DNA from 2 places in the Amycolatopsis sp. FU40 genome. Region 2 is predicted to be linked to the other one. Evidence: riboswitches for the same ligand, from Rfam matches in the RefSeq annotation. Region 2 holds a riboswitch; the other holds the start of a gene.

Region 1 (7,855 bases), 3.3 Mb from region 2:
TCTCCAGCGCACCGGCGATCACCGCGCCGAGCTGGTAGCGGTTGCGGTCCCGTGCGTCGAGCTGCGGGTCGAACAGCATCCACTGCGCCTTGCCCGCCTCCTTGGCGCGGTGCAGCGCCAGTTCGGCCGCGCGCAGCAGATCGCTGTGGCTGCCGTCGTTCGCCGGGCGCACGACGATCCCGATGCTCGCGCTCACGCCGATGCCGTGCCCGTCGACGTACACCGGCTCGCTGAGCTCCTCCAGCACCCGGTCGGCCAGCACGACCGTCTTCTGCGCGGTCAGCTCCGGGCCGCGCAGCAACACCGCGAAACCGTCGCCGGACAGCCGCGCGACGTAGTCCTCGTGCTGGCCGTCGAACACCGACTTCAGCTTCCTCGAGATCGCCTTCAGCACCTGGTCGCCCATGCCGGCGCCGAGTCCGTCGTTGATCACCTTGAACCCGTCGATGTCCAGGTACAGCAAGGCGATCTCGTCGGAACCGCCCGAGCCGAGGGCGAGTTCGAGCTGGGCGTTGAACGCGGCGCTGTTCGGCAGTCCGGTCAGCGGATCGTGCAGGTTCTGGTGGCGCAGCCGTTCGCCGAGCAGGTGCAGGTCGTCGTCATCGGCGGCCATGAACACCGGGAAGTACGTGCCCGGCCGGTCGCCGGGCAGCGACGCGAGCGTGACGTTCGTGGTCAGTTCGCCGTCGCGGCTGTGGCCGAGCTGCACACTTTGGACAGTCCGGCGGGCGTCGGCGGTGAGGGGCAGGCCGTCGAGCGCGGTGCGCAGCCGTTCGGCGTCCTGCGGGCCGGCGGCGAGATCCGCGATGTGCCTGTCCCGCAACGCTGTCGTGGAGGTGCCGAGCAGCCGAGCCAGCGCGCCGTTCGCCTCGACGACGTTCCCGGCCGCGTCGGTGAGCGCGATGCCGAGCGGCGCGGAGGAGAAGAGCGCGGTGAACCGGCGCGTGGCACCCGCGTCCTCGGGACGCGCGGCGACCTCGCCGGCGAAGTCGAGCAGGAACCGCTCCACCTCGGCGGGAGGGAGCGTTACTCCGTTGGTGTCAGTCAGCGCCGCCGCGTACTTGCGCGCGACGTCGACCAACCCTGGCATGGCACCAGGCTCCGGCACACTCCACCTCTTCACACGCGGACAAAGACCAGCTCAGGCCCGGTGCGGAGGATCCGAAGACCCACACTGGGTACGAGTTGGCCATAAGTGATGCCACGGCATCACGGACCAAACAGGGTGTCTACCGGCTGAACGAGTGATGGGCACTACACAACTGGTGACATCAAGTCACCTTGAGTACACGAAGGTGGCCTGTACTGCGGTTTTGTCTCCAGCTGTCGACCTTTCTGTCCCGCTCGGCGGCCGTCAACGATAGGCCAACCGGGCGGGCAGTCCGTCGGCGGGCACCGGAAGCGAGACGTAGTCCCACTTGGCGACGTAGTCCTCGGGCACCGACCAGCGGTGCGCCCGCAGCAGCTCGTGCATGAGCGCTTTCACCTCAAGGCCGCCGAACTGCAACCCGATGCACTTGTGCGCGCCGCCGCCGAACGGCATCCACGCGAACCGGTGCGACTTGTCCTCGCGGCGGTCCGGCCCGAACCGCTCGGGGTCGAAGCGCAGCGGATCGGTCCAGTGCTCGGGGGAGTAGTGGTTCAGCGTCGGCGAAACCGCGACCATCGTGCCTTCCGGCAGGTAATGGCCGAGGACGGCAGTGTCCTTTGTGGTCTTTCGGGCCAGCGACGGCACCGGCGCGCGCAGCCGCAGCGCCTCCTTCATCACCAGATCCAGCGTTTCGAGGCTTTCCAGCGCGTCGAGGTCCGGCAGATCGTCGCCGAGCCGCAGCGACTCCTCGCGGGCGCGCTCCTGCCATTCCGGGTGTTTGGCGAGGTAGTAGGCCATCGCGCTGGCGGTGATGGTGGTCGTGTCGTGCGCGGCCATCATCAGGAAGATCATGTGGTTGACGATGTCGGCGTCGCTGAACCGGTCGCCGTCCTCGGAGACCGCGTGGCAGAGCGCGGAGAACAGGTCGTCGCCGTCCGCGTCGCGCTTGGCCGCCAGGTTCTCGCCGAAATAGCGCTCCAGCGTCCGCCTGCCGCGCAAACCCGCGGCCCAGCGACCGCCGGGCACCGGATATCGCACCACGGCGGTACCGGCGCGCACAGCGGCCACAAACGCGCGGTTGATGCGCTCGGCGTCGGAGGCGGAGCGCATGCCCATGAAAACCTGCGTCGCGACGTCCAGCGTCAGCTGCTTGAACGCCCAATACAGCTGGGGGCGGCCGGACGGCAGCGCGGCGACGCCTTCGCGCAGCGCCGGACCCATCTGCGCGACGTAGCCGCGGAGCCGGTCGCGGGTGAACGCCTCCTGCATGATCCGCCGGTGCAGGTGGTGCTCGCCGAAATCGAGCAGCATGAGCCCGCGCTCGAAGAACCGCTCGATGAAGAACTTCCAGCCCTCCTGGGAAAACGCCTTGTCCTTGTTCACGAGCGCGGCCTGGGTGGCTTCGGCTCCGGACAGCGTCACGATCCGCTGGCCGAACACGCCCATCCACGACACCGGGCCGAACTGCTCGAAGCGGTGCAGGCTGAAGTCGAGGCCGAACCGCATCCCGTCGAGCGTGTGGCCGATCAGCGGCGGCCCGTCGTCGCCGAGCACCGGTTTCAGGCCGCTGCCCGCCGGGGGAGGCGCGAGCTCGCGGACCGGCCAGCGCGCGCCGAGCCATCGGTCGTCCACCTTGCGCGGCAACGGGATCATGGTCAGCGGCGGCATCCGGCCGCGCAGGTTCTCCGACAGCCGCGTGACGCCGTCGCTCCCGGCGTGGGCGACCCTGCCGAGCGCGCCGCCTGCCGTCGGGAGTCCCGTCTTTCCGGTCACGTCCGCCATGGCGACCACCTCCCGGCAAGGGTATCGGTCGCGTCCACGGTCCCCTGTTATTGACGCGATGACAATACCTTGCGGGCCTGCCGTTCGGGTGATCCTCGGACCGGTGCCGGGCGGCGCGGCCGGCCGCCCGGCGCCGGGGTGGGTCAGCGAGGTTCGGCGCGCAGTTCCCGGGCCGCGTCGACCAGGTGCCGCAGCGCCGGTTCGACCTCGGCGTAACCGCGGGTCTTGAGGCCGCAGTCCGGGTTGATCCACAGCCGTTCCGCCGGAACCGCGCCGAGCGCCGTGCGCACCAGGTCGGCCATCTCGTCCTGGTCCGGCACGCGTGGCGAGTGGATGTCGTACACGCCTGGACCGACGCCGCGGCCGAAGCCCGCTTCGTTCAGATCGGCGAGCACTTCCGTCTTCGAGCGGGCGGCCTCGATGCTGGTGACGTCCGCGTCGAGGGCGTCGATCGCGGGCAGCACGTCGCCGAATTCCGAGTAGCACATGTGCGTGTGGATCTGGGTGGTTTCCGCGGCGCCCGAGGTGGCCAGCCGGAACGCGGGGACTGCCCAGCCGAAGTACGCCTCGCGGTCCGCCGCGTGCAGCGGCAGCAGTTCCCGTAATGCCGGTTCATCGACCTGCACGATCCGGATCCCGGCGGCTTCCAGGTCCGCGACCTCGTCCCGGACCGCCAGCGCGACCTGGCGTGCGGTGTCGGCCAGCGGCTGGTCGTCGCGGACGAACGACCACGCCAGGATCGTGACCGGGCCGGTCAGCATGCCCTTCACCGGGCGGTCGGTGCGGCTTTGCGCGTACTGCGCCCATTCGACGGTCATCGGTCGCGGCCGGGAGACGTCGCCGAAGAGGATTGGCGGGCGGACGCAACGGGATCCGTACGACTGGACCCAGCCGAGGGCGGTCGCCGCGAAGCCGGTGAGCTGTTCGGCGAAGTACTGGACCATGTCGTTGCGCTCGGGTTCGCCGTGCACGAGGACGTCTAAGCCCAGGTCTTCCTGCAGCCGTACGACGCGGTCGATTTCGGTGCGCATCGCGGTGCGGTAGGCGGTGTCGTCGAGTTTGCCCGCGCGATGTGCGGCTCGGGCTCGGCGTACCTCGCTGGTTTGCGGGAAGGAGCCGATCGTGGTGGTCGGCAGCGGCGGAAGGTTCAGCGCTTTCTGTTGTGCTGCAGCGCGTTCTGCATACGGCGCGCGGACGGTGTCTTCTGGTTGGAGGGCTCCGACGCGGGCTCGGACGTCGGTGTCGTTGAGTTCGGCGGCTCCGGCCCGGTCGGCGACTGCGGCTCGTGCCGGGCCGAGGTCGACGTTCTCTCCGCTGAGCGCTCGGCCGAGCAGCACGACCTCGTCCACCTTTTGCCGGGCGAAGGCCAGCCAGTTCTTGAGCCGCGGGTCGAGGTCTGTTTCCGCGCGCACGTCGTAGGGGACGTGAAGGAGCGAGCATGACGTCGAGATGCTCACGTGTGCTGCGGTGTCCCTCAGCCGGGCTGCGCGGGCCAGAGCGACGCCTGGGTCTGTGCGCCAGACATTCCGGCCGTCGACGACCCCGGCTAGGACTTCCTTGTCTCGCAGCGCTCCTTCCTCGGCGACTTTGTCCACAAAGGATTCATCGGTCACCAGATCGACGGCTATCGCTTCGATGGGGGAGCGGGCCAGGACGCCCAGTGCCCGGCCGAGGCCGCCGAAGTATCCGGCTGCCAGCAGCTTCGGGCGGTGGTTTTCCTTGGCCAGCCAGTGGTAAGCGCGGGTGAGCGCGTTGCACTCCGGCGTGGTTCGGTCGGCTGCGAAGGCCGGTTCGTCCAACTGGACCCATTCGACGCCCTGGTCGGCCAGTTTGCCCAGTAGCTCGGCATATGCGGGCAGCAGTTCGTCCAGCAGGTCCAGCGGGGTGAAGCCGGGTTCGGCCGACTTCGCCAGCAGCAGGAAGGTGACCGGGCCGACGAGCACGGGGCGGGTGGTGATGCCGAGCGCCTTTGCCTCGCGGACCTCGTCGACCGGTGTGGTGCCGGTGAGTGCGAAGCGGGAGTCCGGGCCCAGTTCCGGGACGAGGTAGTGGTAGTTGGTGTCGAACCATTTGGTCATTTCGAGCGCGGGCGCGTCCGGCACCCCGCGTGCTGCGGCGAAGTAGGTGTCCAGTGGCGACAGGCCCAGCCGGGTGAAGCGTTCCGGCAGGGCGCCGAAGAGGGCGGCGGTGTCCAACACCTGGTCGTAGAGCGAGAAAGTGCTGGACGGGATCGAGTCGAGGCCCTGGTCCCGCAGGGTCGTCCAGGTTTGCTCGCGCAGCTGCCGTCCGGTGGCTCGTAGTTCTTCCTCGGTGCTCTTTCCCGCCCAGCAGGCCTCGAGCGCTCGCTTCAGTTCGCGGGCCGGGCCGATTCGCGGGTAGCCGAGAATCGTGGTGCCGATCGTGTTCACAGCATGCATCCTCACGTGCTCGCCGGAAGAGCCCGGGCACGCGGAAACGCCGTGCTTCGGTCGGCGCCTTGTCCCGCGAGGCCCGGACTCACGCACGCCGTCGGCGTGCGTGCCATTGGCAGGTATTCGGACTCGTGGGCGTATCGCTCGTGCCTACCGGCTGTCGCTTCCCGGGCTTGGCGCCCAGTGCTTTACCGCGTTTCGCGGTGACAGCTTTCGTTCCCACATACCGCTGCGGGGCAGTCCCGGAATCGCACCGGGTTCCCTGTTGCCTCGTCGGGACGCGGCTGCGTCCTGGCGAACCAGTGGCGGGGTCAGCTTACCGGGTCCGGGGCCAGGATGCGGGTGTCCCAGGGTTCGGGAGGGATCGTCGTGCTGCTTGCCGGAGCAGGAGGGAGCGTTGCGAGACGAACGGAGGAGCTGCACCGTGCTGTCTGGCGTCAAGCATGGTGCAGCTGATGTTTTTGGTGCACCGTCCGTTAACGCCTGGCCATTGCTCACTGACGGGCCATATTTTCTGCTTATTTTTCAGTCTCTGCTCGAAATTGCTGTGCACACCAGGGAACATCCGTTGACTGGGTTGTCGCCCGGTCGGCGGTTTCTTGCGTGCAACAGCCAGGATAAGGTGTGGAGTTGCTGGTGACGCGCCAACATTCGGGAGACTCAGTTCGTGACTTCGCAAGGGAGGGGCGATGCGAATTCTTTCTCCTGCTCGATCATTTTCTGCGGTTTTAGTGCTTATTTCTTCGACGTTCGCGGCGAGCGTCAGTCAGGCAAGCGCGGTCAGTCAACCAGCGTGCACGATTTCGGATCACTGCTACGCTGTGGGATTCATCGGATCCAAGCAGCAGCCGTTGTGGATGAACGGGGTCGGTTCGGATCTGACGGTTGGTTGTCTTCATGTGGACAACCGAGATGCCGAGTTCGCCAACTGGGAGCAGTGGCTTCTCACCAACCTCAACAATCCGAAGCTGGACACCTGGGTTGAAGCGGGAATGACCGCGGGAACACTGTACAGTTCCCCGGGGCGCGAGAAAGGATTTCTGTGGTGCTGGGCCGATCAGCGGCCAGGGGTGCCGTACCGGGAGTTCTACATCAAGTCCGCGCATGAGCTCGCCAGCGAGAACGTGACCTTCCGCTGGGTTCCCGGCAGTCCCAATTGGGAGATTCGCCAGAATGGGAATCTTGTCGGAATTTCCGAAGGCAACGGGGCATTCGGCGGCCAAGCGGACAATGTACTCGAGGTAACGGTCCCGAGTGCTCGAGTGTTTGCCAACTCTTCAAAGTTTCAATACCAGGATACCGGCAACCAGTGGCATCCCGCTCAAGCGGAACTGGTCAACGATCGACCAGATCTGTTTCTTATGTACACAAACGGGCAAAACATAACGGGTGCAACGCGCAAGCCTTGCGTAGACAAGACGGAGAAGATGTCTGCCGAAAGCAACGTCACGCCGCCTACTTCCGCCGACCTGCTGGGTGTGGCGAAGAGGTTGGCTGCCGCGAATGGCGAGAGCAGCCCGGCCGATATTCGATATGTGAAAACCGACCGCAATGCTCTTAAGCATATTGACGGAACGCAGCCCAAGGCCAATGATCCGGTGTACTTGATTCAAATGACCGGTAACTTCGTGGGGTACGCCGCCAAGATCCCCAGGGGAAGCAATGCTCCCAGGGGAAACGTGCTCACCGTAACGGTAGACGCGAAATCCGGGCACATGCTGGGCTGGTCGATCCTGGTGGAGCCGCACGACCTTGCGACGTTCGGAGTGGTGTCGGCACTGCGGTAGCGAAGGGGCCTGGCAAACGAACTCGGCCGCACCCTGGACAGGGTGCGGCCGAGTTCCAGCAGGTGTCTTGAGGTGGGGATCAGTCCCAGTCGAGCGCGCCGCCGGACTGGTATTCGATGACGCGGGTTTCGAAGAAGTTCTTCTCCTTCTTCAGGTCCATCGCCTCCGACATCCACGGGAACGGGTTCTCGTTCTCGCCGTAGATCGGGGACAGGCCGATCTGCTGGGCGCGCCGGTCGGTGATGAAGTGCATGTACTGCTCGCACAGGTCAGCCGACAGGCCCAGCATGCCGCGCGGCATGGTGTCGCGGGCGTACTTGACCTCGAGTTCGCACGCTTCCTGCAGCATTCCGCGCACCTCGGCCTGGAATTCTTCGGTCCACAGGTGCGGGTTCTCGATCTTGATCTGGTTGATGCAGTCGATGCCGAAGTTCAGGTGGATCGACTCGTCGCGCAGGATGTACTGGTACTGCTCGGCGATGCCGACCATCTTGTTCCGCCGGCCGAGCGACAGGATCTGCGCGAAACCGGTGTAGAACCACATGCCCTCGAAGATCACGTAGAACGCCACGAGGTCGCGCAGGAACGCCTGGTCGGCTTCCGGCGTGCCGGTCTCGAAGTCGGGGTTCTCCAGGTTCTGCGTGTACTTCAGCGCCCACGCGTCCTTGTCCGAAATGGACGGAACCTCGCGGTACATGTTGAACAGCTCGCCCTCGACCAGGCCGAGGCTTTCGCAGATGTACTGGAAGGTGTGCGTGTGCACGGCCTCCTCGAAGGCCTGGCGC
Region 2 (7,855 bases):
CGGAACTCCCGTTTCCCGGAGGGTCCGGCGCTCGTCTACACGCGTGCGGAAATGGCCGCGTTCCTCGCCGGCGCGAAGGACGGCGAATTCGACGATGTCCTCGGCTGAGACCGACGTCGTAGGCTCTGCCTTCGACATCGAGCAGGGCTTGCAGCAGCTCATCGCCCGCGGCTACCAGTTCGTCCACCCGACGAACGGAGCAGGCGAAGTGCAGGCCGTGGTCGGAGTGCGAGTCCACGACAACGTGGTGGACGTCGTCCGCTTGAACGCGGAAGACGACGTCGAGGCCACGCGCCTCCCTGGCAGCGAGCAGAACATCTTCGCCCCCGCGTCCACGCTGTGGCGCTCGCGCGGCGAAGCAAGCCAGGTACTGGGCGAAGTGCTGGCCCTCCCCGAGCGCCAACCGGCCTCCACTGCCGTTTCCACCGCGAACGGCTGCTGGGTCCCAGGCCGAGGCGGCCGCTCGAAGTGGCTGGCCGCCCGCTGATTCACCTCTCGCTCCGCGCTGTTCCCCACCGGTGCCCCTGATTTCAGGCCCCGTACGAAGTGGCCCAATCCACTTCGTACGGGGCCTGGCTCATTTCTCTTCCCCGCCGTTCCCCTCACGGCCACCCTGTCTGCGTTCGCGGACGACCCCGCGCGCCGCCTCCGCCGACAACCGCAACTCGCACGCCCGCTGATCCATGCAGCCATCCCCGCCCTGCACCCCGGTACGAAGCCGCCCTCAGGCCGTCAGCGCACTCGGCTTCGGGGTGCCTGCCCGCCAACCCCGCGGCAACGTCGCCGTCAGGCGACGAGCCGAACATCCGCTCCAAACCGAGATCACCGCTCACAAAGAACTCCCCCGTAGTGGTCAGAACCACCCCGCAACCCGCCGCACCCCCTCATCCACCCCTTACACTTGGACTCGGCCCGCCCGCGTCTTCCTGGGAGCTCCTCGGTGGTTTCCGACCCCTCCGCCAGTACTGATCGACCCGAAGATCAACCCGAACCGGAACCCCGTGAGGAGTGCGGCGTCTTCGGCGTCTGGGCTCCCGGGGAAGAGGTCGCCAAGCTCACCTACTACGGCCTCTACGCCCTGCAGCACCGCGGGCAGGAGGCAGCGGGCATCTCCGTCTCGGACGGCTCGCAGATCGTCGTGTTCAAGGACCTCGGGCTCGTCAGCCAGGTCTTCGACGAGCAGGTCCTGCAGTCGCTGCAGGGGCACATCGCCGTCGGGCACTGCCGGTACTCCACGACCGGGGCCACGATCTGGGAGAACGCCCAGCCGATCTTCCGCACCACGGACACCGGCAGCGGCCTGTCCTTCGCGCACAACGGCAACCTGGTCAACACCGCCGAACTGCGCGATCGCACGGTCGCCGCGGGGCTGAAGCCGCACGCCGGGCTCACCGGGTCCTCCAGCGACTCCGACCTGGTCTGCGGGCTGCTCGCCGCGAACGCCGCGGACAAGGGCATCGAGGCCGCCGCGCTGGAACTGCTGCCGACCCTCAAGGGCGCGTTCTGCCTGGTCTTCGCCGACGAGAACACCCTCTACGCGGCGCGTGACCCGCACGGCGTGCACCCGCTGGTGCTCGGTCGGCTGGAGCGCGGCTGGGTCGTGGCGAGCGAGACCGCCGCGCTCGACATCTGCGGCGCGTCGTTCGTGCGCGAGGTCGAGCCGGGCGAGCTGATCGCCATCGACGCCGAGGGGCTGCGCTCCTCTCGCTTCGCGAACCCGGAGCCCAAGGGCTGCGTCTTCGAATACGTCTACCTCGCCCGTCCGGACACGTCGATCGCCGGCCGCAGCGTGCACGCCACGCGTGTCGAGATCGGCCGCAAGCTGGCCGCCGAGCACCCGGTCGACGCCGATCTCGTGATGCCGGTGCCGGAGTCCGGCACCCCGGCCGCGATCGGGTACGCGCAGGGCTCCGGCCTGCCGTACGGCACCGGCCTGGTCAAGAACGCCTACGTCGGGCGCACCTTCATCCAGCCGTCGCAGACCATCCGGCAACTCGGCATCCGGCTGAAGCTGAACCCGCTGCGCGACGTCATCCGCGGCAAGCGCCTGGTCGTGGTGGACGACTCGATCGTCCGCGGCAACACCCAGCGCGCGCTCGTGCGGATGCTGCGCGAGGCCGGTGCGCTCGAGGTGCACGTGCGGATCGCGTCGCCGCCGGTGCGGTGGCCGTGCTTCTACGGCATCGACTTCGCCTCGCGCGCCGAACTCGTCGCCAACGGCGTCGACCTCGACGGCATCCGCCGTTCGATCGGGGCCGATTCGCTCGGCTACATTTCGCTGGACGGCCTGGTCGCGGCGTCCGAACAGCCGAAGTCGCGGCTGTGCACGGCCTGCTTCTCCGGCGAGTACCCGATTCCGCTGCCCGAGGACGCGCTCATCGGCAAGCACCTGCTCGAGAGCATGGACGCCGCAGGTGGCGCGGCGACTCCCGTCAGCGCCGCCGGGTACGGTGCCGAAGACGCCGTCCGGCGTCCGTGAACCAAGCATGTCCAGTAGGGAGTCCGCTTCCGTGAGCGAGTCCACGAGCGCCACGTACGCAGCCGCCGGGGTCAGCATCGACGCCGGTGACCAGGCCGTCGAGCTGCTCAAGCCACACGCCGAGCGGGCGACAAGGCCCGAGGTGCGCGGCGGGGTCGGCGGGTTCGCCGGGCTCTTCTCGCTCAAGCTCGACAAGTGGAAAGAGCCGATTCTCGCGTCGTCGACCGACGGCGTCGGCACCAAGATCGCGGTCGCGCAGGCGCTCGACAAGCACGACACGGTCGGCATCGACCTGGTCGCGATGGTCGTCGACGATCTGGTCGTCACCGGGGCCGAGCCGCTGTTCCTCCAGGACTACATCGCGGTCGGCAAGGTCGTGCCGGAGAAGATCGCGGCGCTGGTCGGCGGCATCGCCGAGGGCTGTGTCCAGGCGGGCTGCGCGCTGCTCGGCGGCGAGACGGCCGAGCACCCCGGCCTGATGGGCGAGCACGACTACGACCTGTCGGCCACCGGCGTCGGCGCGGTCGAGGCGTCCGCGCTGCTGTCGCCGGAGAAGGTCCGTCCCGGCGACGTCGTCATCGCGATGGGCTCGTCCGGGCTGCACTCCAACGGCTACTCGCTGGCCAGGCACGTGCTGCTGGACATCGCGCGGATGCCGCTGGACGGGCACGTCGAGGAGTTCGGCCGCACCCTCGGCGAGGAACTGCTCGAGCCCACCAAGATCTACGCGAAGGACTGCCTCGCGCTGGTCGCCGAGACCGAGGTGCGCACGTTCGCGCACATCACCGGCGGCGGCCTCGAGGCCAACCTCGCGCGCGTGATGCCGCGCGGCCTCGTCGCCAAGCTCGAACGCGGCACGTGGACGCCGGCCCCGGTGTTCGCGCTGATCGGGCAGCGCGGCAAGGTCGAGCGCGCCGAGCTGGAGAAGACGTTCAACATGGGCGTCGGAATGGTCGCGATCGTGTCCGCCGAGGACGTCGACCGGGCGCTGGCGGTGCTCACCGCGCGGCACGTGCCCGCGTGGATCCTCGGCGACGTCCAGCCCGCCGAAGACCCGGACGGCCCGCGCGCGGTGCTGTCCGGCGACCACCCGCGGTTCTGAAAGCCGCTTGCCTCGTCTTGAGACACTGAGGACATGGCGGAGGACGTACGCGTCGGCGCCCGGTTCGTGATCCCGGGCGCCGAACTGCGCGAGCGGTTCTCCCGATCCTCGGGACCGGGCGGACAGGGCGTGAACACGACGGACTCGCGCGTCGAGCTGTCGTTCGACGTCGCGAGCTCCGCCGTGATCCCGCCTGCGCTGAAGGAACGCATCACGGCTCGCCTCGGCGCCCGGCTGGTCGGCGGGGTGTTGACCATCGCGGCCAGCGAATACCGCTCGCAGCTGATGAACCGCGACGCGGCACGGGAGCGGCTCGCCGAGGTATTGGCGAAGGCTTCCGCGCCGCCGCCGGCCAAACGGCGTCCCACCAAGCCTTCGCGAGGCTCGAAGGAACGCCGTCTGGCAGCGAAGAAACGCCGCAGCGACGTGAAGCGCGGCCGCGGCGGCCGGTACGACGACTAGCTCAGCGACAGGTGCACGCACTCGCCGGCAACGCGGTACCCAGCACGGCGATACACCGTTCCGATCCCCACATCGCCTGGCGTGAGGAACGCCGTGCGCGCACCGCGTTCGTGGGCGAGGCGCGTGAGGTGCGCGGTGATCGCCGCCGCGATGCCTTGGCCGCGGTGTTCGGCGGCCACGGCGATGCCGACGATTTCCGTCGCGCCGGACACGATGTCCAACGCGATTCCGCCGCCCACAATGGTTTCGCCGTGTTCGGCTAGAACGGTCAGGTAGTTGCGGTTGCGTTCGACATCGGCGTCCGACACATCGGGCGACTCGCCGAAAGCGACGTTCTGTACGGACCTCAGGCGGCGGAATTCGTCGTCGGACGACGGTTCGCGCAGCTGAATGTGTTCTGGCGCATCACAATCGACGAGGTCTTCGGTGCCGCAGGTCATCACCGGCACTCGTCGTTCCAACGTGAACTCGGCGGCGACGAGGGCTGCCTCGACGTCAGGGGCGGCGTCGGTGAAGAACTCCAGCCGGGGCAGGAGATCTCGTTGCCGGTAAGCGGAAATCAGGAGAGCGATCTCGGCGGGCGAGGGCTTCGCGCCGTCGTCGGGGATGGCGTAGTTCTCCATCGGATGAGCGCTGTCCTTGGCGAAAGTCGCCAGGAACGGGCCGATTCGCTCGGTGTCGCGGCCGATCGGTGCGGTCGCGCGGACGTATGCCTGAAGGGCGGACATCTCTGGTGGAAGCCTTTCGAGAAGAAGGAAGGGCAGCACGAAATCGGCAACCCCACGCCGGGCGCGCAGGCCGAACAGCTCAGGCCAAGCGGCCGGGGTGGGCCGTGGCGGAGCACATAGGCATTCCTTCGTCCGAAACGAACTTCCCGCTCATCCTCTCAGGCCGGGCAACCGAATTAACGGCTCAGCGCGGCGCGGGCCTGGTCCACGATCCGGGCCAGGTGCACGCCGCGGCGGACGTCGCAGGGATGCGTGGTCGTTCCGCACGACACCATCGCGGCGAAATCGTCCAGCAGCGCGGTGTACGCGTCGTTCGCCGTGCCGGTGCGGCCGAGGGTGCGGAGGCCGTGTTCGCCGAAGACCGAGTACTCGACCACCGTCGGCTGCACCGGCAGGCGCAGGCTGAGCGTCGCAGTGCTCGTGATGCCGCCTTCGTGTTCAAGCAGCAGTTGCCACAGGTCCTCGGGCCCGCGGTGCGCGGCGAGGACGTCGGTGATCGGGCCGAGGGCGGCGTCGAGCAGGTCGAACGCGTGCGGGCCGATGTCGGCGAGCGCGCCGCCCGCCGGATCCTGCCGCCAGGCTGAGGTCGCGTACTTGCCAGCGAGCAGGGCACCGGACAGCCACTGCACGCTGCCGCCGCGCCAGCCGCCAGCAGCGGTGACGCCGTCCAGCCAGTCGCGCGTCTGCTGGGCGAACCGCAGCGTCAACATCACCAGCGACGCGACGCCAGCGGACGTCACGGCGTCGGCGAGACGCTGCGCCGAGGCGAGGTCGGGGGCGATCGGCTTCTCCAGGATCAGGTGCTTGCCCGCCTCCGCGGCCCGGGTCGCCAGCTCGGCCTGCACAGTCGGCGGCACGGCGAACGCGAGTGCGTCGACCTGCTCGAACAGCTCGTCCAGGTCGCTGGTGGGGACGGCGTCGTAGGCCTGCGCGAGCGCGGTGGCGGCTTCCGGCCGTCGGCTCCACACAGCACTGAGCACGGTCCCTGGATGATCCGCGAGGCCGGGAGCGTGCACCGTGGTGGCCCACGGTCCGGTTCCAACGAGGCCGACGCGCAGCTGGTCCTGTCCCACGCCCGGAAGTGTAGGTGTGGCCGCGGTCGCTACCGGCGGGGCCTGCGGTGCGTTAACGTCGACAAGTTCTTCGCCACGAACGGGGGAAGCCGGTGAGAATCCGGCGCTGGCCCGCAACCGTGAGCGGCCCCGGAGGGACCGCGAGCCGGATCGCCCGTCGTGGTCCGATCGATGCGAGGTACATCTGACATGCGGTTCGTGCACGCGCGGCACTGGGGGCGAGTCCTCGCCGGCTGCGCTCTTCTCGTCGCTACCGGCCTCGGCGGTGCTTCTTCCGCCTCGGCCACCACGCCCGGCAAGGGCACCGACGGCTACTGCCAGGACGACAACGGCGTCACGGTGATCGTCGACTTCCAGGGGCTTGGCGGTGAAACCCTCATCCGGTGCGCGCCCGGCAAACAGGAAAACGGCGTCACCGCCCTGCAAAACGCTGGGTTCGAACTCACTGGCGCGGGCAAATACGGCCTGGCCGTGATGTGCAAGATCGAGAACAAGCCTGCCGACCAGACTTGCACCGGGATGCCGCCGGAGAAGGCGTCGTGGAGCTTCTGGACCGCCACCAACGGCGGCAAATGGGAGTCGGCGCAGGTCGGCGCGCAGAGCTGGAAGCCGCCCGCCGGGGCGTTCGAGGGCTGGTCGTTCGCGATCGGCAAGTCCTACACCGAGTATCCGCCGCCGCGCACCGAGCCGGTGCGCAAGGCCAGCGCGCCCGCCGCGGCTCCGGAGTCCACTTCGGACAGTGGATTCCCGTGGGGCCTGGTGATCGGCATCGTGGTCGTCGTGCTGCTCGTGGTGGCTGGGACGGTCGTCGCGGTGCGCCGCAGGCGTGCTGCGGAGTAGTCCGCGAGCGCTCCATCCCGGCGCGTGGTGGGTGTGGGCGCTCGCGCTCGCCGTCGCCGCGAGCCGGACCACGAATCCAGTTCTGCTCGCCTTGGTGATCGCGGTGGCCGGGTTCGTCGTGGTGCTCCGCCGCGGCGACGCGCCGTGGGCTCTGGCGTTCCGGATGTACGCCTGGATCGCCGCGGTGATCCTGGCCTCCCGCGTACTGTTCCGGATCCTGATCGGCGGCGAGGACGGCGGCCACATCCTGTTCACGCTGCCGACCATCCCGCTCCCGAGCGTCGCGGCCGGCATTCAGCTGCTCGGCCCCACTTCGGCCGAGGAACTGCTCGGCGGGCTGTATGACGGGCTCCGGCTGGCGACGATCGTGCTCTGCGTTGGTGCCGCGAATGCGCTGGCGAACCCGAAACGCCTGCTCAAAGCCGTACCCGGGGCGCTGTATGAGGTAGGGACGGCAGTTACCGTCGCGCTGTCCGTGGCTCCGCAGTTGGTCGAGAGCGTGCAGCGGGTGCGTCGCGCGCGTCGGCTGCGCTCCGGGAAGACGCGCGGCCTGCGCTTCGTGAAGGGGATTTTCGTGCCGGTGCTCGCCGACGCCATGGACCGGTCGCTGCAACTCGCGGCGGCCATGGATTCCCGCGGCTACGGACGGCGCAGCTACCTCTCGCCGCGCGTCCGGATGCTGATCGCGACCTGCGTGCTGGCCGGTTTGGTCGGCGTCGCGGTTGGGGTTTACGGCGTGCTCGACGGGTCCGCGTCGTGGCTCGGCGTGCCGATGCTCATCGCCGGTCTGGTGCTGGCCGTCGCCGGATTCGTGCTGGGCGGACGGCAGATCCGCCGCACGACCTACCGGCCCGATCCGTGGCGGCTGCCGGAGACGTTGGTCGTGCTGTGCGGCGTCGCGACCGCGGTGCTCGTGCTGCTCGCCGACCCGGTTTCGCTCACCACCCCGGCCAGCCCGCTGACCTGGCCGGAGCTGCCGCCGTTGCCGGCCGTCGCGGTGCTGATCAGTGTGCTGCCCGCTTGGTTCGCGCCGCGTCCGGCGCTGGTGTCGGAGGTCGCCCGATGATCGAGTTTTCACACGTCAGCGTCACTTACGACGGGGCGGACCGGCCAGTGCTCCGCGACGTCGACGGCACGATCGAAGAGGGCGAACTCTGCCTCGTCGCCGGAC

What was found. A riboswitch is a leader RNA that binds a small molecule or an ion and turns the genes downstream of it on or off. The one in region 2 is predicted to bind cobalamin.
Region 1: linked by a shared signal. The riboswitch ahead of metE (5-methyltetrahydropteroyltriglutamate--homocysteine S-methyltransferase) and the one ahead of L3Q65_RS34260 (hypothetical protein) in region 2 are both predicted to bind cobalamin.

Annotation. Positions count from the first base shown of each region.
Region 1 covers NZ_CP091381.1:660,417-668,271, forward strand. The annotation lists gene L3Q65_RS04310 (diguanylate cyclase domain-containing protein) at 1-1,090, opposite strand, end outside; gene L3Q65_RS04315 (cytochrome P450) at 1,355-2,758, opposite strand; gene metE (5-methyltetrahydropteroyltriglutamate--homocysteine S-methyltransferase) at 3,016-5,289, opposite strand; cobalamin riboswitch at 5,380-5,602, opposite strand; gene L3Q65_RS04325 (hypothetical protein) at 5,973-7,070, shown strand; gene L3Q65_RS04330 (ribonucleotide-diphosphate reductase subunit beta) at 7,150-7,855, opposite strand, start outside.
Region 2 covers NZ_CP091381.1:7,286,025-7,293,879, reverse strand. The annotation lists gene L3Q65_RS34295 (DUF397 domain-containing protein) at 1-108, shown strand, start outside; gene L3Q65_RS34290 (hypothetical protein) at 95-487, shown strand; gene purF (amidophosphoribosyltransferase) at 941-2,479, shown strand; gene purM (phosphoribosylformylglycinamidine cyclo-ligase) at 2,511-3,581, shown strand; gene arfB (alternative ribosome rescue aminoacyl-tRNA hydrolase ArfB) at 3,615-4,043, shown strand; gene L3Q65_RS34270 (GNAT family N-acetyltransferase) at 4,040-4,771, opposite strand; gene L3Q65_RS34265 (Gfo/Idh/MocA family protein) at 4,948-5,844, opposite strand; cobalamin riboswitch at 5,892-6,021, shown strand; gene L3Q65_RS34260 (hypothetical protein) at 6,034-6,684, shown strand; gene L3Q65_RS34255 (CbiQ family ECF transporter T component) at 6,671-7,750, shown strand; gene L3Q65_RS34250 (ABC transporter ATP-binding protein) at 7,747-7,855, shown strand, end outside.